DNA from 3 places in the Geobacillus sp. FSL W8-0026 genome. Region 1 is predicted to be linked to each of the others. Evidence: riboswitches for the same ligand, from Rfam matches in the RefSeq annotation. Region 1 holds a riboswitch; each other region holds the start of a gene.

Region 1 (6,990 bases):
CATCGCAGCATGATAACCAAGATAAAGAGTATTAGCCATTCCTAACGTCAGCCATCCGCCGACCATCAAAATGACCCCAACCATCAAGTTGTGCCCGAAAGTAGCCCAAAACGCCATCGAAGTCGGATGAATGACAAGTTTTTGCGAAAAAATCCCTGCCCCCAATGCAAAGCAGACAACATACACCCCTAGTGACAATAGAAAATACGGGAAATGAGTGTGAATGGCTCGCTTGATCATCATCAATGCCCCCTCACATGCGCCGCGCATATCGAGAACTGTGCCACAATACAAGGTAAAGCATCACGACAAACAAACCGCTGTACCACGCCCAACTCCAACCTTTCAAGAGCATAAAAAAGGCCGAAACGAGCGATGAAAAGATGGTGATGTAAATTAACAAGCGATGAAACGAATGATTTCCGGCTGCAATCAACATATACCCTGCATAATCACGCGGAGATGTCAATGCCGCTTGTTCACCGCTGGCTAAAACAAGGCAGAACACTTCATAATCGGTGCGCAAAATCCGTTTCACAACAAACGGATAGGCTGGCAGCATCAGTATCGCTCCGATTACCGCCCACACCCCTCGATGCACTCCCGATAATCCGATATATTCGATAAACAGCCATCCGCATGCGATTAGGCATGGGTAACTCCCTAATCGCTCAAGCAGCGTCCATTTCGCTTCAATTAACGATCCAAGGGGAGGCGGAGAAAGAAGCCGAAAAACAAGGAGACGCTCCATTTCGCTTTCAAACTGAAAAATGTCTGGAAAGGCATCGGTCATGGCTCGCAACGTCCCTGTCATGACCAAGTATACTTCGAACAGAAACAAAAACAAAAGGATCGCTCCGTTGTGAACGGCCGCCAACAGCGGCAAATTCGCTCCAGCAACCAAGAACAATTCCCCTGGCAGAAACAGCGTCCAAGGCGGCTTGGCCAACTCCTTTGCTTTGCGCATGAACAGACAAAGATCCTTATATAAAATCGCATTGTTCGTGCCGCGAACCGCTAATACCTCAATGGCACGCAGCTGCCATGAATACAGCTTATCCATCGCCTTGCTGGAATGAGAGGCACGAAGAAAAGGAAAACAAAGCAGAGCCAACAGTACAAACCCAGCTCCAACAAGTGATAAAGCAGTGCTTGAAAAGGACCATCCTTCCCCTAAGTGGGCCATGCGTTGATAAAATTGCTGTTGCCAGTGAGCAACGTAATCATCCATATGCGCAAGATAAGAAAGCGACAACCCATACATCCGAACCGCTTGGCGGGACAATTGCAACAGCGGCATTATCGCCGCAAGCACAGCATACCCGAGCGCCAATGAGGCCATGCGAAAGAACAAAGCTGAACATACACGCGCCGCTCTAGTTGTTGAACCGCGCATCATATGCGATATGACATACAGAAGCAGCATCATCGCTTGCCCAAGCCATACCCACACCGCTCCTACCACCCCAAACTTGGCGATCAAGCCGACAGAGGGAGGGAGAAACAACGGCGATAGACGCAGCAAAGACACCGCATAGTGAAGGCCTAGCAACCGCCTCCATACGTGATCATCCCGCACACTAGACAACCGCAAATAGTCAAAATGGTAGCGGCGCTCCAACGCCTCTTTTGACTCCAGCGAAACCCCGATTAGAGGACCGACCGATAAAAAGAAAAGAATCAACATCGTCACAACAGGACGAAACATCATTGTCGATCGAAAACAGATCACTGCAACGAGCGCCGACGAAATGAGCCATTTCGTCGCTTCCAACAACAACAGTGTCGTCCGCGGGGAAAACGGTGATTTTCGCTGTAAAGGGGCGATACTGCTTCGCTGTTTTTGGAGATACCATAGCCATACGAGTCTCACGGCTCTTCCCCCTTTCATCTCATAGGAACGGCAGGGGGCCTTTCTCCCCCTGCCGGTTTCCATGTTACCATGCAATAGCCGCTTTTTGTTCCCGCTCAGCCACTATTTTTTTCACCGTTGCTACAAACGCTGACCAGCCAATTTCCAAAATGGCATCGACTCCGCCTGACAAAATCGCAGTAATTCCAAGAATCATCGAAACGAGCGTGGAGCCGGTCAGCACGATCGAAACAACAGTTGTAGCAACTGCTTGCGACACGCCGAGCGTTCTGGCAATAAGCGTGAACTACTCGTATTTCAAATCCGATCGGACTTTATTTTATTTTCCGCAATAAACGCGAATAAACGATCCCATAAACAAGAACGGCCGCAATCAATGCGATTTTTCCCCACATTGGCATCTTAGCCGCTTTTAAACCAAAGGCAAGGACAATAAACAACACAAACGGCAGGCTAATGAGAATAAAATACGGCCACGACCATCGTTTCATCTATTTCACTCCTGTCTGTGACGCCATTTCTATTAAATTCCTTGTTAACATCATCCATTTTTTATTATACACTTTGACTCTTAAAAAAAAATTAAAAAAAAAGAGAAATGAGTTGACGTTTTTCGTCTTTTTTTAACATATTTCGACATTTTTTGTGCTATCGAAACAAAAGGCTCTTCACTAAAAGTTGTATTTCATGACATGCCTTAACTTATGCATCCACGAAAGAATAGGAACAAATCATTTTTTGCCTACACCTGTTCAGAGAAGTGCACGTTATGGTGATGAACTAAGCAAAAAAGCGATTGGTAAGAAATTGGTGTCAGCGCAAGGAGATGTTCAATAGCCAAAACACAATAGAGGTCGGTGGACTTAGTGCAACATACTACTGATTTCACCTATTTCTCAATTAGAGAGACTTAGTGGAATCCACTTTCTTTTCTGAATGAAAATGCCGGCCTGACGCGAGATTTTCATGCCTGGGTGGAGGGCAAGTCGCGCTGCTCATGGAACTTTTCTGAATGAAAATGCCTCTGATTGGTGTGTGACAACGGTTTTTCACCAGCCTCAATCGGAAAACAGCGCATGGCTTCGTTGAACATCGGCCACTGGAGAATGTCTTTCCCTGCTGAACGTTCGATTGGCAAGCAAAGAGAAAACACCGATTGCCCGCATGGCGGCAGGTGTTTGTAGCGCTATTTCCGATTTTTGCAATCATACAAGAGTTCCTTCTCCCTTGATCGGGCAAATCTTTGGCAAATTTCTTGCTTCACTGTATTGAATAATTTCAAAAAATACATTAAATTATATAGTAATCACCCAAACGGGACGATACAATTGGATACGAATTTTCTTATCAAGAGAGGGGGAGGGACTGGCCCGGTGAACCCTCAGCAACCTGGCGGGCGGCCAAGGTGCTAAATCCAGACAGGCAGCAGCCTGGAAGATAAGAAGAAGCGAACGGAAAGTCTTCTTCTTAGAAGGCTTTTTTCTTTTACTTGCCAAGAAACGGGGGAAATGGAACGTGGGATTGCTTGATGAGTTGAAACAACGCGTGCTGATCGCCGATGGGGCGATGGGGACGCTTCTCTATTCGCATGGCGTTGACCGTTGTTTTGAAGAATTGAATCTATCGAAACCGGAAGACATCGTCCATATTCACGAAGCCTATATCGCGGCAGGCGCCGACGTCATCCAGACGAATACCTACGGCGCCAACTATGTGAAACTCGCCCGCTACGGCTTGCAAGATGAGGTGCCGGCCATCAACCGGGCGGCGGTGCGGCTCGCTAGGCAAGCCGCCAACGGTCGGGCGTACGTGCTCGGGACCATTGGCGGGCTGCGCACGTTAAACAAAAGCGCCGTGCCGCTTGATGAAGTGAAGCGGACGTTCCGCGAGCAGCTGTTTGTCTTGCTGGCGGAGGGAGTGGACGGCGTGCTGCTCGAGACGTATTACGATTTAGAAGAGTTGGAGACGGTGCTCGCCATCGCCCGCAAAGAGACGGACTTGCCGGTCATCGCCCATGTGTCGCTCCATGAAGTGGGCGTCTTGCAAGACGGCACGCCGCTCGCTGACGCCCTCGCCCGCTTAGAAGCGCTTGGCGCCGATGTCGTCGGGCTCAACTGCCGGCTCGGGCCGTACTATATGCTTCAATCGCTCGAGGAAGTGCCGCTGCCAACGCGCGCCTTTTTATCGGCGTACCCGAACGCGAGCCTCCCCGACTATCGCGATGGCCGGCTCGTCTATGAGACGAATGCCGAATACTTCGAGGAAACGGCGAAAGCGTTTCGCGACCAAGGGGTGCGGCTGCTCGGCGGATGCTGCGGCACGACGCCGAACCATATTGAAGCGATGGCGCGGGCGCTGCAAGACCGGACGCCGGTAACGGAAAAAACGGTCAAACGACGCGCCGTGCCGGTGTCGGTCCAATCCGACATTCCATCATCAGCGACGCCGCTTCCCGAACTTGTCCGCGCCCGCCGCTCGGTGATCGTCGAGCTCGATCCCCCGAAAAAATTGGGCATTGACAAATTTCTCGCCGGGGCGAAAGCGCTCCATGACGCCGGCATTGACGCGCTGACGCTGGCCGACAACTCGCTCGCCACGCCGCGCATCAGCAACGCCGCCGTCGCGGCCATCATCAAAGAGCGGCTCGGCGTCCGCCCGCTCGTGCATATTACGTGCCGCGACCGCAACTTGATCGGCCTGCAGTCACACTTGATGGGCCTGCATACGCTCGGCATCACCGACGTGCTCGCCATTACCGGCGACCCGTCAAAAATCGGCGACTTTCCGGGAGCGACATCGGTGTACGATTTATCGTCGTTTGATTTAATCCGCTTGATCCGCCAGTTTAATGAGGGATTGTCGTATTCGGGCAAACCGCTCGGACAAAAAACGAACTTCTCGATCGGCGCGGCGTTCAATCCGAATGTCCGCCATTTGGATAAGGCCGTTGAGCGGATGGAGAAAAAAATTCAGTGCGGCGCCCATTATTTCTTGACTCAACCGGTTTACTCGGAAGAGAAAATCATGGCCGTGCACGAAGCGACGAAACATTTGAATGCGCCGATTTACATCGGCATTATGCCGCTTGTGAGCGCGCGCAACGCCGAGTTTTTGCATCATGAGGTGCCGGGCATTACGCTGTCCGACGATATTCGCGCCCGCATGGCCGCCTGCGGCGACGACCCGGTGCGGGCGGCGCGCGAAGGAATCGCCATCGCCAAAGCGCTCATTGATGCGGCGTTCGACTTGTTTCACGGCATTTATTTCATTACGCCGTTTTTGCGCTACGACATGACGGTGGAGCTCGTCCGCTACATTCACGAAAAAGAAGCGGCCGCGAAAGAAAGGAAGGTTGTGCATGGCTGACCTCATCTTCGAACAACAGCTGCAGCGAAAAATTCTTGTCATCGACGGCGCCATGGGCACCATGATCCAAAGCGCCAACTTATCAGCCGCCGACTTTGGCGGCGAGGCGTATGAAGGGTGCAACGAATACTTGACCATCACCGCCCCGCACGTCATCCGCCGCATTCATGAAGCGTACTTGGAAGCCGGCGCGGACATCATTGAAACGAACACGTTCGGGGCGACGCGCATCGTCCTTGATGAATACGGACTTGGCCATTTGGCGCTCGAGCTGAACATCGAAGCAGCGAAGCTCGCCAAACAAGCGGCCGAGGCGTTCGCGACGCCCGACTGGCCGCGCTTTGTCGCCGGTTCGATGGGGCCGACGACGAAAACTTTGTCGGTCACGGGCGGAGCGACGTTTGACGAACTCGTTGCCGCCTATGAAGAACAGGCGCGCGGACTGCTTTTGGGCGGCGTCGACCTTCTCCTTTTGGAAACGTGCCAAGATGCCTTGAATGTCAAAGCGGGATTCATCGGCATTTCCAAAGCGTTTGAAGCGGTCGGCCGCCGCGTGCCGCTCATGATTTCCGGCACGATCGAGCCGATGGGTACAACGCTTGCCGGGCAGGCGATCGATTCGTTTTTCATCTCGATCCGCCACATGAAGCCGATCGCCGTCGGCTTAAACTGCGCGACCGGCCCGGAGTTTATGACCGATCATTTGCGCACGCTCGCCTCGCTTGCCGACACGGCGGTCAGCTGCTACCCGAACGCCGGCCTGCCGGACGAAGAAGGGCATTACCATGAAACACCGGAGATGCTCGCGGAAAAAATCCGCCGCTTTGCCGAAAAAGGATGGATCAACATCGTCGGCGGGTGCTGCGGCACGACGCCGGACCATATCCGGGCCATCGCCGAAGCGGTGCGCCACATTCCGCCGCGGCCGATCCCGTCCTCGTTTGACACGCACGCCGTCTCCGGCATTGAAGCGCTCATCTACGATGAAACGATGCGCCCGCTTTTTGTCGGTGAGCGGACGAACGTCATCGGCTCGCGCAAATTTAAGCGCCTCATCGCCGAAGGCAAATACGAAGAAGCGGCGGAAATCGCCCGCGCCCAAGTGAAAAACGGCGCCCATGTCATCGACATTTGCCTCGCCGATCCGGACCGTGATGAGCTTTCCGACATGGAACAGTTCGTCCGCGAAGTCGTCAAAAAAGTAAAAGTGCCGCTCGTCATTGACTCGACCGACGAGCGTGTCATCGAGCGCGCCCTCACGTATTCACAAGGAAAGGCGATCATTAACTCGATCAACCTCGAAGACGGCGAAGAGCGCTTTGCCAACGTCGTGCCGCTGCTGCACCGCTACGGCGCCGCCGTTGTGGTCGGGACGATCGATGAACAAGGGATGGCGGTCACCGCCGAACGGAAGCTCGAGATCGCCTTGCGTTCGTATGACTTGCTCGTGAACCGCTACGGCGTGCCTGAGCGCGACATCATTTTCGATCCGCTCGTCTTCCCGGTCGGCACCGGCGATGAGCAATACATCGGCGCGGCGAAAGAAACGATCGAAGGAATCCGCCTCATTAAAGAGCGGCTTCCTCATTGTTTAACGATGCTCGGCATCAGCAACGTCTCGTTCGGCTTGCCGCCGGCCGGGCGCGAAGTGCTGAACTCGGTCTTTTTGTACCATTGCACGCAAGCCGGGCTCGATTACGCCATCGTCAACACCGAGAAGCTCGAGCGGTTCGCTTCGATTCCGGAAGAAG
Region 2 (6,990 bases), 130 kb from region 1:
TCAAGGGATTTCGCTTGATGATTCCGACTGGGCTCGAACCAGCGACCTCCACCCTGTCAAGGTGGCGCTCTCCCAGCTGAGCTACGGAATCGTATATTGTTGTCCGCTATCGAACACATTTTTAATTATATAGACGAGCATACACGTTGTCAATAACTTTTTTTAAAAAATCGCTGTTCAGTTTGAGAAAGGGAAAGCGGCCTTCCCCTAAGAGGCTGGTGATTTAATCGTGGATACGGCTTTACCATGTCATTTCTCAATTAGAAAAACCTTGTTACATCGGTCCTGCTTTTCGCTCATTCTCCCATTGATGAAAGGAATCAGCGGTTTTTCACCGCCCTTCTAAAAGGTTGGTGAAAACCCGCTGTTTGCCTTAATCGGCGATGGAACGTGTGAACATAGAGGCTGATGCAGCCAGTTTTTTCTACTTGAGAAACGATCCGAAGAAGCGGTTGCGCGAGTAAATCACCGGCCTCCTAAACAAACAATCGGTGGCGGAACGGTTCAAGCAAGAGCGGGGCAACGGCGCTGGATGGTTTCGTATTGCCCAGTGGCGCGGCGGCGCTATTCTTCGGCGAAGGCTGCCGTTTTGCCGGGAGGCGCAGGGATGGGGTTACGGCCGATTGAAGGCGCTCCATGGCGGTTTCGTGCTGAGGGGGAATGGGCGTCAACCGCTGGCTGTACGCAGTGGTTTCCCCTCCGTTTTGCGATGACAACGTTGAACGATTGGAGCGCCCTCGGCATCGGTCAGCGGAAAAACGGCGGCACGGCGACGGGCGGGGCTTTGGTTCACCGTCTTTTCGCGCTTTGTGTGATGACCATGTTCACCACTTCCGGGCGCGGCCGGCGTTGGCACTGGCGCAGGGATAGATTTGCGTGATGACCATGTCCATCACTTCCCCCACGACAACGGAGCTTTCGTTCGCCGCCTTTTAGCGCGCCGAAATCGACGGCCGTTCTTTCACAAACGACAGCGCCTGCTCAACATCGGCGATCAGATCGTTGACATCCTCAAGCCCGACGCTCAGCCGCAGCAAGCCGTCGGTAATGCCGCGCCGCAGCCGCTCTTCCTTCGGCATGGCGGCGTGCGACATTTTTGCCGGGTGCGACAAAATCGATTCGACCGCCCCAAGGCTGACGGCGAACACCGGCAGGCGGACGTGGCGGACGAACGTCCGGGCCGCTTCTTCATCGGCCAAGCGGAACGACAGTACGGCGCCAAACCCCGCCGCTTGGCTGCGTTGAATGTCATGGCCCGGATGGTTCGCCAATCCCGGATAATACACCTCTTCCACTTTCGGATGGCGGAGCAAATACTCGGCGATGGCCATGGCCGATTCGGACGACTGTTTCAGCCGAACGTGAAGCGTTTTTAGCCCCCGAAGCACAAGCCACGCGTCTTGGACGCCGAGGACGGCGCCAAAGGCGTTTTGCCATTTGTACAGCTGTTTGCCGAGCTCCTCGTCTTTCACGACCGCCAGTCCGGCGACGACGTCGCTATGGCCGGCTAAAAACTTCGTCGCGCTGTGGAGGACAACGTCGACACCAAGATCCAACGGCCGCTGCAGCGCCGGGGTCATGAACGTATTATCCAAAAACGTCAAACAGCCGTGCGCTTTCGCCAGCTCGACGACAGCGCGAATGTCGGTCACTTTTAACAGCGGGTTGGACGGCGTTTCCATATAAATGACTTTCGTGTTCGGCCGGATGTTTTCCGCCACCGCCTTGCGATCGGTCATATCGACGAACGTATAGTCAATGCCAAACCGGCTCAGCACTTCGGTGACGATCCGGTACGTGCCGCCGTAGACGTCTTCGGTTACGAGCACATGGTCGCCTTTGGACAGGAGCAACAACGCCGTGGAGATGGCGGCCATGCCCGAGGCGAACGCGAACCCGCGCACACCGCCTTCCAAGGCGGCGATCGTCTCCTCAAGCGCCTCGCGCGTCGGGTTGCCGGAGCGGCTGTAGTCGTATTTGCCAAACGAGTCGAAATCGAACTGATGGAACGTGGAGGCGTGCTGGATCGGCACGCTCACCGCCCCGGTTGCGCGGTCGACTTTCCATTCGTTATGGAGCAGTTTTGTCGAAAACGACCATTCCCGTTCCATCGCTCACACCTCTTTCATGTTTTTGAACGCTTGCGCCAAGTCGGCGATCAAATCATCGGCGTGCTCAATGCCGACCGAGAAGCGGAGCAGCCGGTTGCAGACGCCGTTTCGGATGCGGATGTCTTCCGGAATGTCCGCGTGCGTCTGCGTCGCTGGGTACGTGATGAAGCTTTCAACCCCGCCTAGGCTTTCCGCGAACGTAATAAGGCGCAAGCTTTTTAAAAATCCGTTCACCCACTTTTCATCGGCAATCCGGAACGACAGCATCCCACCTCTTCCTGGATATAAGACGTCGGTCACGTCTTCCTGTTCGCGCAAAAAGGCGCTGATGCGCTTGGCGTTTTCTTCATGCTGGCGCATCCTTAGCGCCAACGTTTTCATCCCGCGGATCAATAGCCAAGAGTCAAACGGGGACAAGACGGCGCCGATGGCGTTATGGTACTCGGCCAAGCGTTGACAAAGCGCTTCTCCCTTGGCGACGACCAAGCCGGCCAACACATCGTTATGGCCGCCTAAATATTTCGTGGCGCTGTGGAGGACGATATCGGCTCCTTGTTCGATCGGGCGCTGGAGCACCGGGGTGTAAAACGTGTTATCCACGATCAACAATAGCCCGTGCCGTTGGGCAAGCTGGGCGACCGCGGAAATATCGGTCTCGTGCATCAGTGGGTTTGTCGGCGTTTCCAAGAAAATCGCCTTCGTTTTTTCGCTGATACACGCTTCCACCGCATCGAGATCGGAAAAATCGACATAATGGAACCGAAGACCGTACTTGCGCCAGCCGCGCTCAAACAGCCGGTACGTGCCGCCGTAAAGGTCGGCCGATACGAGAAACTCATCTCCGCTCTCAAACAAGGCGAGCACCGTCTGAATGGCGGCCATGCCGGAGCTGAACGCATAGCCTTGATCGCCGCCTTCCAGCTTTGCGATCGCCTCCTCAACAATTTTGCGCGTTGGATTGCCGGTGCGGATGTAGTCAAACCCGGTCGATTCCCCGATGCCGGCATGGCGGTAGGCGGTCGAAAAATAGACGGGCGGGTTGACCGTTCCTGTCACGGTTTCGCTCCGGTTGCCGATTTGCGCTAACAACGTCTCCAGTTTCTCCATCTCATCTCTCTCCTTCTGCAAAAAAATTCCTCTTGCCCAACGACCGGCGGCCGCAGCGCCCAAACGCTTCGCTGCCGCCCCGCCTCACAGGTCGGCAAAACGGCCGCCGAAACAAAGGAAAATAAAAAAAGTCTTCCAAGAAGAAGACTTTTCCATACACATGGTCATGCTTCTTCTTATCTGCCGAATTGAATGCTCAATTCGCTGGATTTAGCACCTGGCCGCCGGGCGGCTGGTTGCTGAAGCTTCATTGGGCCAGTTCCCTCCGCTTCTCTCGATAAGAACAGGATGGGTATTCAATTTTGTTGCAATTTTATTTATTAAGAAATGTAACGCATTCCAGCGGTTTTTGCAAGTCTTTTTTTCGCTGCGCATCACTCGGCAAATTCACAAAAAATTCGAGCCCTTGATTAACATTTTTTGTACAAATATGTTACAATAACAGATGAACTTGCGCTTTCACTGGAGGATGGTCATGACAGCAGGAACGATGCGCGATTACGCGCTATATAGCGGGGAGCTTCAGGAGAAAATCGAACTGCTCGTCTATTTGCCAAGCAATTTTTCCCCGCTTTACAAATATTCTTTATTAATCGCTCAAGACGGCAAAGATTACTTTATGTACGGAAAAATGAAAACGGCTGTCGAAACGTTAATGGCCAACGGCACGATTGACCGCACGATCGTCGTCGGTATTCCGTATCGGAATGTAAACGACCGCTATGAAAAGTATCATCCATCGGGAACGAAGCACGGAGCGTATCTCCGCTTTCTAGCCCATGAACTCGTGCCGTTTTTGGACCGCGAACTGCCGACGTATCAAATGGGCAAAGGCCGGGCGCTCATCGGTGATTCGCTCGGCGGGACCGTATCGTTGACCGCCGGACTGTTGTATCCGCATACATTCGGAAAAATCGCCATGCAGTCCCCCTACATCGATGATTCGCTCTTGGCGCTCATTCGCTCATTCCGCGATCCGTCGCTGCTCGCCATTTACCATTCCGTCGGCTCGGAAGAAACGGCTGTAAAAACGACAGACGGACAAGTGCGCGACTTTGTGACCCCGAATCGAAAGGCGCGAGATTTGTTGGTCGAAAAAGGGTTTGCCTATACGTACCATGAGTTTGCCGGCGGCCATGCGTGGACGCATTGGCAGCCCGATGTGCCTCGGGCGCTATCGACGATTTTGACGCTGTAGCCGTCCAACGCTAACCATCTCAAGGAGGGGAATTGAAATGAAATACGGCATTGTCATCTTTCCGTCCAAACGAATCCAAGATTTCGCCAACTCCTACCGGAAGCGGTATGACAGCCATTACGCCCTCATCCCGCCGCACATTACATTGAAATATCCATTTGAGGCGGACGAGGAGAAGTTGAAGGCGATGGCAAAGGAGCTGCATCGCATCGCAGCGAAAACGCCTCCAATTCCGATTAAAGTGACGAAATTCAGCTCGTTTTACCCGACCAGCAACGTCATTTATTTGAAAGTGGAGCCAAACGACGTGCTTGAACGCCTTCATGAGCAGCTGCACAGCGGCTTGTTTTCCGGGCAGCCGGAGTTTGTGTTCGTGCCGCACATTACGATCGGCCGGGACTTGCCGAGTGGCGAATATGCGGATGTATACAGCCAGCTGAAGCTGCAAGACGTCCATTTTGAGGAAACGGTCGATCGCTTCCATCTCCTTTATCAGCTGGACAACGGGTCGTGGACCGTCTACGAGACGTTTATCGTCGGAGGAAAGGAAACGGTGTAGCCGATGAACATCGCCATTGGAACGAGCAAAGACCGGCCCCTTTATGAAGACGCGTTGCGCGTCCGCCGCCTTGTCTTCATCGAGGAACAGCACGTGCCGGAGGAAGAAGAAATCGATCAGTTTGAAGATGACGCCTTCCATCTCGTTTTATATGATGGTGACATCCCGGTCGGTGCCGGACGTCTTCGTTTCATCGACGAAGGGGTCGGCAAAATCGAACGGATTTGCGTCTTGCCTTCCTACCGGGGGCGGGGAGCCGGCCGCATGGTCATGGAAGCCATCGAGCAGCTGGCGACATCAAAAGGGGCGAAAAAAGTGAAGCTAAACGCCCAGACGCACGCGGAACCGTTTTACCAACAGCTCGGCTATACAACCGTGTCCGATGTATTTCTAGATGCCGGCATTCCACACGTCGCCATGGTCAAGCCGCTCGAATAGCGAACGAAAGGGAGCTTGCACGCGCAGAGCTCCCTTTCGCTTATTTTTTGTTATTCAACATATTGGCAATCGTATTCAAATCGATTTGCTTGCCGTTATGGACGATCGTTTTCACAATTTGATCCTCAAGTTCCTTTGGCACTTTCCGATTGGCGATTTGCGCCACCCGTTTCACGACTTGACGAACCGTTTTTTCATCGCTGAAGTTGGCGTTTTGCAGCGAGTTGGCGAGCTCAAAAATCTCTTTCATGTTGACGCCTGTTTTCTTTTCGATGTTTTTGAAAAACTGCTGATCCATAGTTCCTCCCCCTTCTTCCTGCTATATCGTATGACAACGCTCCTTCGGCGTGCACGTGACCGAAAGAAAATACGAGCCGCTCCGTGGCGCCGAAACGGCCCGTATCGACTGCGCGCGTCTGTTAAGCGACAAATGCCGCACCGACAATGATCAGCAAGATGAACAACACAACAATCAACACAAAGCCACCGCCATAGCCAAAACCGCCATAGCCGTAGCCGTAATACGGAAAGCCGTAACCGCAGAAGCCCATTCGGATGCACCTCCTTCTCCGTTTACTGTATCGTATTCATGAGCGCGCGCCAGCGTATGGGCGCAACCGCCATTTTGTCAGCCAAATCGGCGGAACAGCTCGGCAAATTCCCGCTCCTTCTTAGTAAACCATCGCTCAATGTAGTCCAAGTTGCCTTGCACCTTTTGGAGAAACCCGTTGTTCAGCTTTTCGATTTCTTGCAGCTGTTTGGTAAAATCGCTTCCCCATTGTTCAAACAGGCGGATGAACGTTTCATGTCCTTCTTTGCGCGAGGCGACCCAGCCTTCCAACGCTTTTTCCAGTTCTTTGCTCACGATGTTTCCCCCCTTTTCTTTCTGTTGTATGCCAAATAGGGGGGAAGTGGTGAAGGCGTTGCGGTTCTTTTTTGGCCGTTTTTTATCGGTTTCCGACAGCAGCCCCCATTTCAATTTTGTGCAGGGCAGAAGGGAGTCTGGATTTTGTAACACCTATCATATGTTTCTCCTATTTCATTTTTGTACAGGCAGTGGGAAATGAATGTCGGTTGGCGATGGCCAAAACGCCTGTTTGTATGGTATCCTATTCCTGTCGATGTTCTTTGAAAACTCGATATATGGGGCTGTGACAGGAAAGGCTCTGTCATGGAAAATATCCAAGCATCCATTCGTCTACCACGCCCACCGAAGTTGCGAAAACCAAGCGAAAATAGGGGCGTGGCAAGTCCGATGTACAAGTTTGCCATACGTGCAGGAGGCTTACGCCATTGGTACTGCCAGCCGTCGGGGCGACGGGGATAGGCTGCTCAATCATTGAAGGATGCCTTGAAGGGCGGTGATTGAAGGAAACAAGTCGCTTACCAGCCTCGTTTCTCAAATCGAAAAGCCCTGTCGCAGCGAAAATCGGCTTGCAAACGTCCCCTATTGTTCAAGAGAAACAACCGTTTTTCACCCGCCTTCTTGGCGTTCGCAGGAATCTCTTCAAATTTTGTCAAGTAAGGTGGAGTAGTTCAAAACAGTGGCAGAAAGAGGAGGAGGAAAAACGATGAAA
Region 3 (6,990 bases), 200 kb from region 1:
AGCGTGGATGATCGTCGTGAAACCGAGCGACACCCGTGAGATTGACCAATTATTGACAGCGGAACAATATGAAGCGATGGTGACGGAAGGATAAACATGGCCGTCATTTTCGGCTCAATTCGGGCACCCTATACATATGGAAGAAATGAAACAAGGGGGTGCGAAAGATGGCGCTGCAATCGGCGCGCATCGATGTGACCGATCGGGTAATCGGCAAATGGAACGGCCGCACGCTTGATTTGTATGCGGAAGGGGAGCTGATCGGCCATGTTCCGCTTCCGGAGACCGTTCCGTTAAAAAGCGGCTATACAGTGCAAAATGGAAAAGTTTACAAAGACGTGACCGCTACCGTTGAGCCGGGGCAAAAATATGTCGACTGCGACGGGGAAGCGGGCTGGTGTTGAAAGGCAACGGTGGATGGCCGTTGCTTTTTTTCAACCTTTGGCTCGCATCGATCATACAATAGAGCACAACATTGGTGGAGTTAGGTGGGGCGGATATGCGACAAGTGGAAAAGGTGATCATCGTCGAGGGGAGATCGGATAAACAAAAGGTGGCGGCGGTGTTGAATGAACCGGTCGTGATCGTGTGTACGAACGGGACGATCAGCGATGCCCGCTTGGAAGAGTTGGCCGACGAGTTCGAAGGCCAAGATGTATACGTGCTTGCCGACGCCGATGAGGCGGGGGAGAAGCTGCGCCGCCAGTTTCGCCGCATGTTTCCCGAAGCCGAACATATTTATATTGACCGGGCGTACCGGGAAGTGGCGGCCGCTCCGCTTTGGCATTTGGCGCAAGTGTTGCTGCGCGCCGATTTTGAGGTGCGAATGGAATGGTTGATGAAGGGGGGAAGCGGGTGAACGCGATCGATCGCAATGAGCTCAGAAAAACGATCGAGAACGAGCCGCTTTTGGCGCTGTATTTGTATACCCCGCTGTGCGGCACATGTCAATTGGCGCGGCGGATGCTCGTGATTATCGAGCAGCTATTCCCGACGTTGCCGTTTTACGAAACGGATATCAACTATATTCCTGAGCAGGCTGTGGAGTGGCAAATTTCCAGCGTTCCATGCTTGCTTCTTTTTGTTGACGGAGCGATGGCCGACAAATGGTATGCGTTCCCTTCCGTCACCGATTTGTATGAGCAACTGCAAGCCCGGCTGCCGCGTTGACTGTCCCCCTTTTTTTGACTCCGTTTGACACATTTCTTGGGAAATGACAAAAACGGCGTCCGTTCGTCAACAGGCTGTCGAGATTTTTGTAAAGGATTCTTGCCCCCACATATGGAAATAGAGAACAAAGGACATGGGGGTGATGGTCAATGGAAGTGCGTGAGTTTGTGGAACGGTTCATCGAGCGGATGCAAATGTTGCGTCATTTGTTGCCGATTTTGCCGGACGAGCAGTTATGCGTTCGGTTTGAAAGCGACGGGGAGGCCGCTTCCGTCTTGCTTGGCAAAGAGCCGGCCATCGTTGAGTGCGAGAACGATGAACGAAACACGTTGACGGTGCGCGGTTCGAAGGAAGCGCTCGCCTCCTTGCTGAGCGGTGAGCTGAAGCTGCAGCAGCTCGTCCGGCTGCAAGAAGTGCACGTATCGGGAAGCTTCCGCCATTTATTGCTGCTGGAGTCGCTCCTCCATTTGGCCAAGCCGTATCGGCATGTTGGATAAAAAATAGGTTGACACGATTCGACATCCAATGATACAATCACATTCGTAACCAAATTGAATACATTTGCGTTGTGCTCTTATCAAGAGAGGTGGAGGGATGTGCCCAATGAAGCCCGGCAACCGTCAGCGCTTGCGCTGAAATGGTGCCAATTCACACAAAGCAGCCTGCTTTGAGAGATAAGAGACGGAATGGTAGACAATACCTTTCTGTTCTCCGCGGGCAGAAAGGTTTTCTTTTTGCGCTTGCTTGGGCGCTGGGCGTGAACAGCCCGCTTCGGCTGCTTGCGCGGGCGCGCTCGGCGGCGGGGCTTGCGCCTGCTGGCGAACGGGAAGCGCACGGCAAGAAAGGAAGGTGAAACGATGATCACCCTTGAACAGGTGACGAAAGTATACCAAGCGGCCAACGGTGCGGTGACAGCCGTTGACAACGTGTCGCTTGAGATTCGCGAAGGAGAAATTTTTGGAATTATCGGCTACAGCGGGGCCGGAAAAAGTTCGCTCATTCGGCTGTTAAACGGATTGGAAAAACCGACGAGCGGTCGGGTGATCGTCGCCGGCCGCGACATGGCGCGCGTGAAAGGTCGGGAGCTTCGAAACGCCCGTCAGGAAATCGGCATGATTTTCCAGCATTTCAACTTGCTTTGGTCGCGCACCGTCAGGGAAAATATCGCTTTTCCGCTCGAGATCGCCGGTGTTCCGAGAGAGGAACGGCAAAAGCGCGTCGATGAGCTCATCCAGCTTGTCGGTCTCACCGGGCGGGAAGAGGCGTATCCGTCGCAGCTGAGCGGCGGGCAAAAGCAGCGGGTCGGCATCGCGCGGGCGCTCGCCAACAATCCGAAAGTCCTGCTTTGCGATGAGGCGACGTCCGCCCTCGATCCGCAGACGACGGACGCGATTTTGGATTTGCTCGTTGACATCAACAAGCGGCTCGGGCTGACGATCGTGCTCATCACCCATGAAATGCACGTCATTCGCAAAATTTGCGACCGCGTCGCGGTGATGGAAAGCGGCAAAATCGTCGAACAAGGCGACGTGCTGCACGTGTTCCGGAACCCGCAGCAGCCGATTACGAAACGGTTCGTCAAGCAGCTGGTCGAGCCGGAGGAAACCGAAGAAGCTGTCTCGCATCTGTTCGGCCACTACCCGAACGGGGTGATCGCGCAGTTGACGTTTGTCGGCGCCGCCGCTGGACAGCCGCTCATTACGCAAGTCGTCCGCCAATTTGCCGTTGATGTCAACATTTTACAAGGAAAAATTTCACAAACCCATCAAGGCGCCTACGGCGTGCTGTTTGTGCACATCGACGGGGCGGCGGATGAAATCGGTCGGGCGCTCGACTATATTCAAGACCAACAAGTGGCGGTGGAGGTGATTCACGATGCTCGCTAACCTCCTGCCGAACGTGCAATGGGAAACGATGTGGGCGGCAACGGTCGAGACGCTGTACATGACCGGCATGGCGGTCGCCGCCACGTTCGTCCTCGGAGTGGTGCTTGGGCTGCTGTTATTTTTAACGGCAAAGGGAAACCTATGGGAGAACCGGCTGGCCAATACGGTCATCGCGGCGTTCGTCAACATTTTCCGCTCCATTCCGTTCATTATTTTGATCATTTTGCTTATTCCGTTTACGAAATGGCTCGTCGGGACGATGCTCGGCGCCAACGCGGCGCTGCCGGCGCTCATCATCGGTGCGGCGCCGTTTTACGCCCGCATGGTTGAGATCGCCCTCCGCGAAATTGACAAAGGGGTCATTGAAGCGGCGCAGGCGATGGGCGCCTCGACGTGGACGATCATTTGGAAGGTGCTTTTGCCGGAATCGTTGCCAGCTCTTGTCTCGGGGATTACCGTCACCGCGGTGTCGCTTGTCGGCTATACGGCGATGGCTGGCGTTGTCGGCGCCGGTGGACTTGGGAATTTGGCGTATTTGGAAGGATTTCAGCGCAGCCATAACGATGTGACGTTTGTCGCGACCGTGTTGGTGCTTGTGATTGTCTTTGTCATTCAGTGGATCGGTGACATTGTCACTTCCAAAATAGATAAACGATAAAAGGAGGAAAAAATCGATGAAAAAATGGCTTGGCGTGCTGTTCGCTTCCGTCTTGGTGTTCGCCTTGGCGGCTTGCGGCGGCAACAACAACGCCGCCGATGAGGGTGGCAACGGCAAATTGGTAAAACTGAAAGTCGGCGCCTCGAACGTGCCGCATGCGGAAATTTTGGAAAAAGCGAAACCGATTTTGAAGAAAAAAGGCATTGACTTGGAGATCATTACGTTCCAAGACTATATTTTGCCGAACAAAGCGTTGGCCGACAAAGAAATTGATGCCAACTACTTCCAACACATTCCTTATTTAGAGTCGCAAATGAAAGAGCATGGCTACCAATTCGTTAACGCCGGTGGCATTCATATTGAGCCGATCGGCTTGTACTCGAAAAAATACAAAAGCATCGAAGAGCTGCCGGACGGCGCAACGATCATCATGAGCAACTCGGTCGCCGACCACGGCCGTATTTTGTCGATGCTGCAAGAAAAAGGGCTCATTAAACTGAAACCGGGCGTCGATAAAACGAAAGCGACGGTGAACGACATCGTCGAAAATCCGAAGCATTTGAAGTTTAAGGCCGATGTCGACGCTGGGCTGCTGCCGCAAATTTACAAAAACGGCGAAGGCGATGCGGTGCTGATCAATGCCAACTATGCGCTGGACGCCGGCTTGGATCCGGCGAAAGACCCGATCGCTGTGGAGTCGCCGAAAAACAATCCGTATGTGAACATTGTCGCCGTGCGCAAAGGCGATGAAAACCGGAAGGAAATCAAAACATTGGTCGAAGTGCTGCAATCGAAAGAAATTCAAGATTTCATCAAAGAAAAATACCACGGTGCCGTCATTCCAGCGGCGGAAAACAATCAATAACGGGAGCGGTTCGCTCCCGTTATTTTTCGTCAGCGGTTCTAACATGGCAACGGGCGGAGAAATGGTGAAGCCGTGCAGCGCGCGACAACGGCCGGTCAGCGGCTTGAGCCCTCCCGCTTGCGCCAAGGGCAGTGCTCATCGCCTAGAAGGCCGGTGAAAAACCGCTGACACACCAATTGGAGGCGTATTTTCATTCAGAAAAGAAAGCTGATTCTGTGAGGTTTCTCTCATTGAGAAATGGATGGAGCTTAGCGGTATTTTTGCACGAAATCACCAGCCTCCTAGATGGCGATGATTGAACCGGCTGCGGCCGGCACAAAAAACACCGGCCAACGCCGTGGCGGTCTCCTCCTTTTTCCGATATGATTCGCCGTTTAATTTGCCGTTCCTGCATGCATACTAACAGCAGAAACGGACAAAGGAGGAAAACGAAAATGAACCACGTCACACCGTCATCGGTCGAATCGGCGCTTCGCCACTACAAAGAAGGGCTCGGGGCGTTCACCCAAAAACTCCCGAACGTAGCGGAGCGATTTAACGCCTTTACGGAAGCGTGCTTTGCCGAGGGGGCGCTGTCGAAAAAGGAAAAGCAGCTGATCGCGCTTGGCATCAGCTTGGCGACGCAAGATGAGTATTGCACGATTTACCACACGAAAGGATGCCTTGATGAAGGGGCGTCGGAACAAGAAGTTTTGGAAGCGTGCGCGGTGGCGGCGGCGTTTGGCGGCGGGGCGGCGATGAGCCAAGCGGTGACGCTCGTCCAAGAATGCCTCCGCGAGCTGCGCACCGCCCATTAAGACTCCGGTGACGGGGTCTTTTTTAGTGAGAAGATCAGTTGGTATCTCCTGTAAACCGAGAAAATCGGCAATTTGAACGGGTCTTTTTTAGTGAGAAGGTCGGTTGGTGAACGAAGCGGGGGCCTCGCCGATTGGGTTCGCGCTTAGAAGGCTGGTGAAAAAACGCTGGTTCCTTTCATCAATGGGAGAATGAGCGAAAAGCAGGACCGATGTAACAAGATTTTTCTAATTGAGAAATAACATTCGTAAAGCGGTATCCACGATTCAATCACCAGCCTCTTAGAAGGCCGGTGAAAAAACGCTGTTTCCATTGCGCGTGGGGGGGACGAGTGAAAGCAAGATGGATGGGCAGTCGGCCAACGGAAAAGAGGGCGGACGTTGAACCGCTCCGGGGCTAGCGGCGGGGAGATTTTGCCCGTTCTTTATGGCAAATGCTCGTACAAACGGGCATTTTCGTGTAAAATATAAAAAGTGGTACCGATGTTTCGCCGGAGGAATCACGCGCCGAAGAGGCGGAACAGTTGCGAATACTTTTCATTTGTTATAAAATTGTAATGAGAATAAATTGAGAATGAACGGCCGCTAGATGATCAAAACGGGCGGCGCTGACTTTCAAGCAGAAATTGGAGGTATGCTGCATGGCAGTGTTGACGATTCGCAATCTTCACGTGTCAGTGGAAGGAAAAGAGATTTTAAAAGGGGTAGATTTGGAAGTCAAAGGCGGGGAGATCCATGCGATTATGGGGCCGAACGGAACGGGGAAATCGACGTTAGCTTCCGCGATTATGGGTCATCCGAAATATGAGGTGACGGAGGGCACGGTGACCTTGGACGGCCAAGATGTTCTCGAGATGGAAGTCGACGAGCGGGCGCGCGCCGGCCTGTTTTTGGCGATGCAATACCCGAGCGAAATCAGCGGGGTGACGAACGCCGACTTTTTGCGGGCGGCGATCAATGCCCGTCTTGGCGAAGGCAATGAAATTTCGCTCATGAAATTCATCCGCAAGCTTGATGAAAAAATGGCCTTTCTTGACATGAATCCGGATATGGCGCACCGGTATTTGAACGAAGGGTTTTCCGGCGGGGAGAAAAAGCGGAACGAAATTTTGCAATTGATGATGCTCGAGCCGAAAATCGCGATTTTGGACGAGATTGACTCCGGGCTGGATATTGACGCGCTGAAAATTGTCGCCAAAGGCGTCAACGAGATGCGCAGCAGCGATTTCGGCTGTTTGATCATCACCCACTATCAGCGGCTGCTGAACTATATCACTCCGGATTATGTGCACGTCATGATGCAAGGGCGCATTGTCAAATCCGGCGGTCCGGAACTGGCGCAGCGGCTGGAGGCGGAAGGATACGACTGGATCAAAAAAGAACTTGGCATCGAAGACGAAACGGTCGGGCAAGAAGCGTAAGCGTTAGGAGGAGGACTATGGCGACAGAAACGAAAATTCCATTCGATGAAACCTACATCCGCACGTTCTCAAGCGGGCGCGGCGAGCCGGAATGGCTGACGGCGCGGCGTCTCGAGGCGCTGGAACGCGCGGAGCGGCTGCCGCTGCCGAAACCGGACAAAACGAAGATCGAGAAATGGAACTTTCACGGCTTCGC

What was found. Region 1 has a riboswitch for S-adenosylmethionine ahead of NST29_RS14175 (bifunctional homocysteine S-methyltransferase/methylenetetrahydrofolate reductase). Riboswitches for the same ligand answer to the same signal wherever they lie in the genome.
Positions count from the first base shown of each region.
Region 2: it holds a riboswitch for S-adenosylmethionine, as region 1 does, so the genes downstream of both, NST29_RS13475 (methionine biosynthesis PLP-dependent protein) here and NST29_RS14175 (bifunctional homocysteine S-methyltransferase/methylenetetrahydrofolate reductase) in region 1, are expected to answer to the same signal.
Region 3: it holds a riboswitch for S-adenosylmethionine, as region 1 does, so the genes downstream of both, NST29_RS15215 (methionine ABC transporter ATP-binding protein) here and NST29_RS14175 (bifunctional homocysteine S-methyltransferase/methylenetetrahydrofolate reductase) in region 1, are expected to answer to the same signal.

Region 1 covers NZ_CP150194.1:2,824,111-2,831,100, forward strand. The annotation lists gene NST29_RS14155 (stage II sporulation protein M) at 1-240, opposite strand, end outside; gene NST29_RS14160 (hypothetical protein) at 254-1,873, opposite strand; gene NST29_RS14165 (uberolysin/carnocyclin family circular bacteriocin) at 1,938-2,150, opposite strand; gene NST29_RS14170 (hypothetical protein) at 2,188-2,364, opposite strand; SAM riboswitch class I at 3,215-3,317, shown strand; gene NST29_RS14175 (bifunctional homocysteine S-methyltransferase/methylenetetrahydrofolate reductase) at 3,389-5,239, shown strand; gene metH (methionine synthase) at 5,232-6,990, shown strand, end outside.
Region 2 covers NZ_CP150194.1:2,692,280-2,699,269, forward strand. The annotation lists tRNA gene NST29_RS13460 (tRNA-Val) at 19-91, opposite strand; gene NST29_RS13465 (hypothetical protein) at 661-870, shown strand; gene metC (cystathionine beta-lyase) at 933-2,111, opposite strand; gene NST29_RS13475 (methionine biosynthesis PLP-dependent protein) at 2,115-3,218, opposite strand; SAM riboswitch class I at 3,392-3,502, opposite strand; gene NST29_RS13480 (alpha/beta hydrolase-fold protein) at 3,688-4,416, shown strand; gene NST29_RS13485 (YjcG family protein) at 4,454-4,975, shown strand; gene NST29_RS13490 (GNAT family N-acetyltransferase) at 4,979-5,413, shown strand; gene NST29_RS13495 (stage VI sporulation protein F) at 5,454-5,711, opposite strand; gene NST29_RS13500 (YjcZ family sporulation protein) at 5,833-5,964, opposite strand; gene NST29_RS13505 (hypothetical protein) at 6,042-6,278, opposite strand; gene NST29_RS13510 (thioredoxin family protein) at 6,985-6,990, shown strand, end outside.
Region 3 covers NZ_CP150194.1:3,026,636-3,033,625, reverse strand. The annotation lists gene gcvH (glycine cleavage system protein GcvH) at 1-94, shown strand, start outside; gene NST29_RS15235 (YusG family protein) at 168-404, shown strand; gene NST29_RS15230 (toprim domain-containing protein) at 500-859, shown strand; gene NST29_RS15225 (thioredoxin family protein) at 856-1,170, shown strand; gene NST29_RS15220 (hypothetical protein) at 1,320-1,667, shown strand; SAM riboswitch class I at 1,742-1,851, shown strand; gene NST29_RS15215 (methionine ABC transporter ATP-binding protein) at 2,028-3,056, shown strand; gene NST29_RS15210 (methionine ABC transporter permease) at 3,046-3,714, shown strand; gene NST29_RS15205 (MetQ/NlpA family ABC transporter substrate-binding protein) at 3,731-4,579, shown strand; gene NST29_RS15200 (carboxymuconolactone decarboxylase family protein) at 5,014-5,376, shown strand; gene sufC (Fe-S cluster assembly ATPase SufC) at 6,015-6,794, shown strand; gene sufD (Fe-S cluster assembly protein SufD) at 6,812-6,990, shown strand, end outside.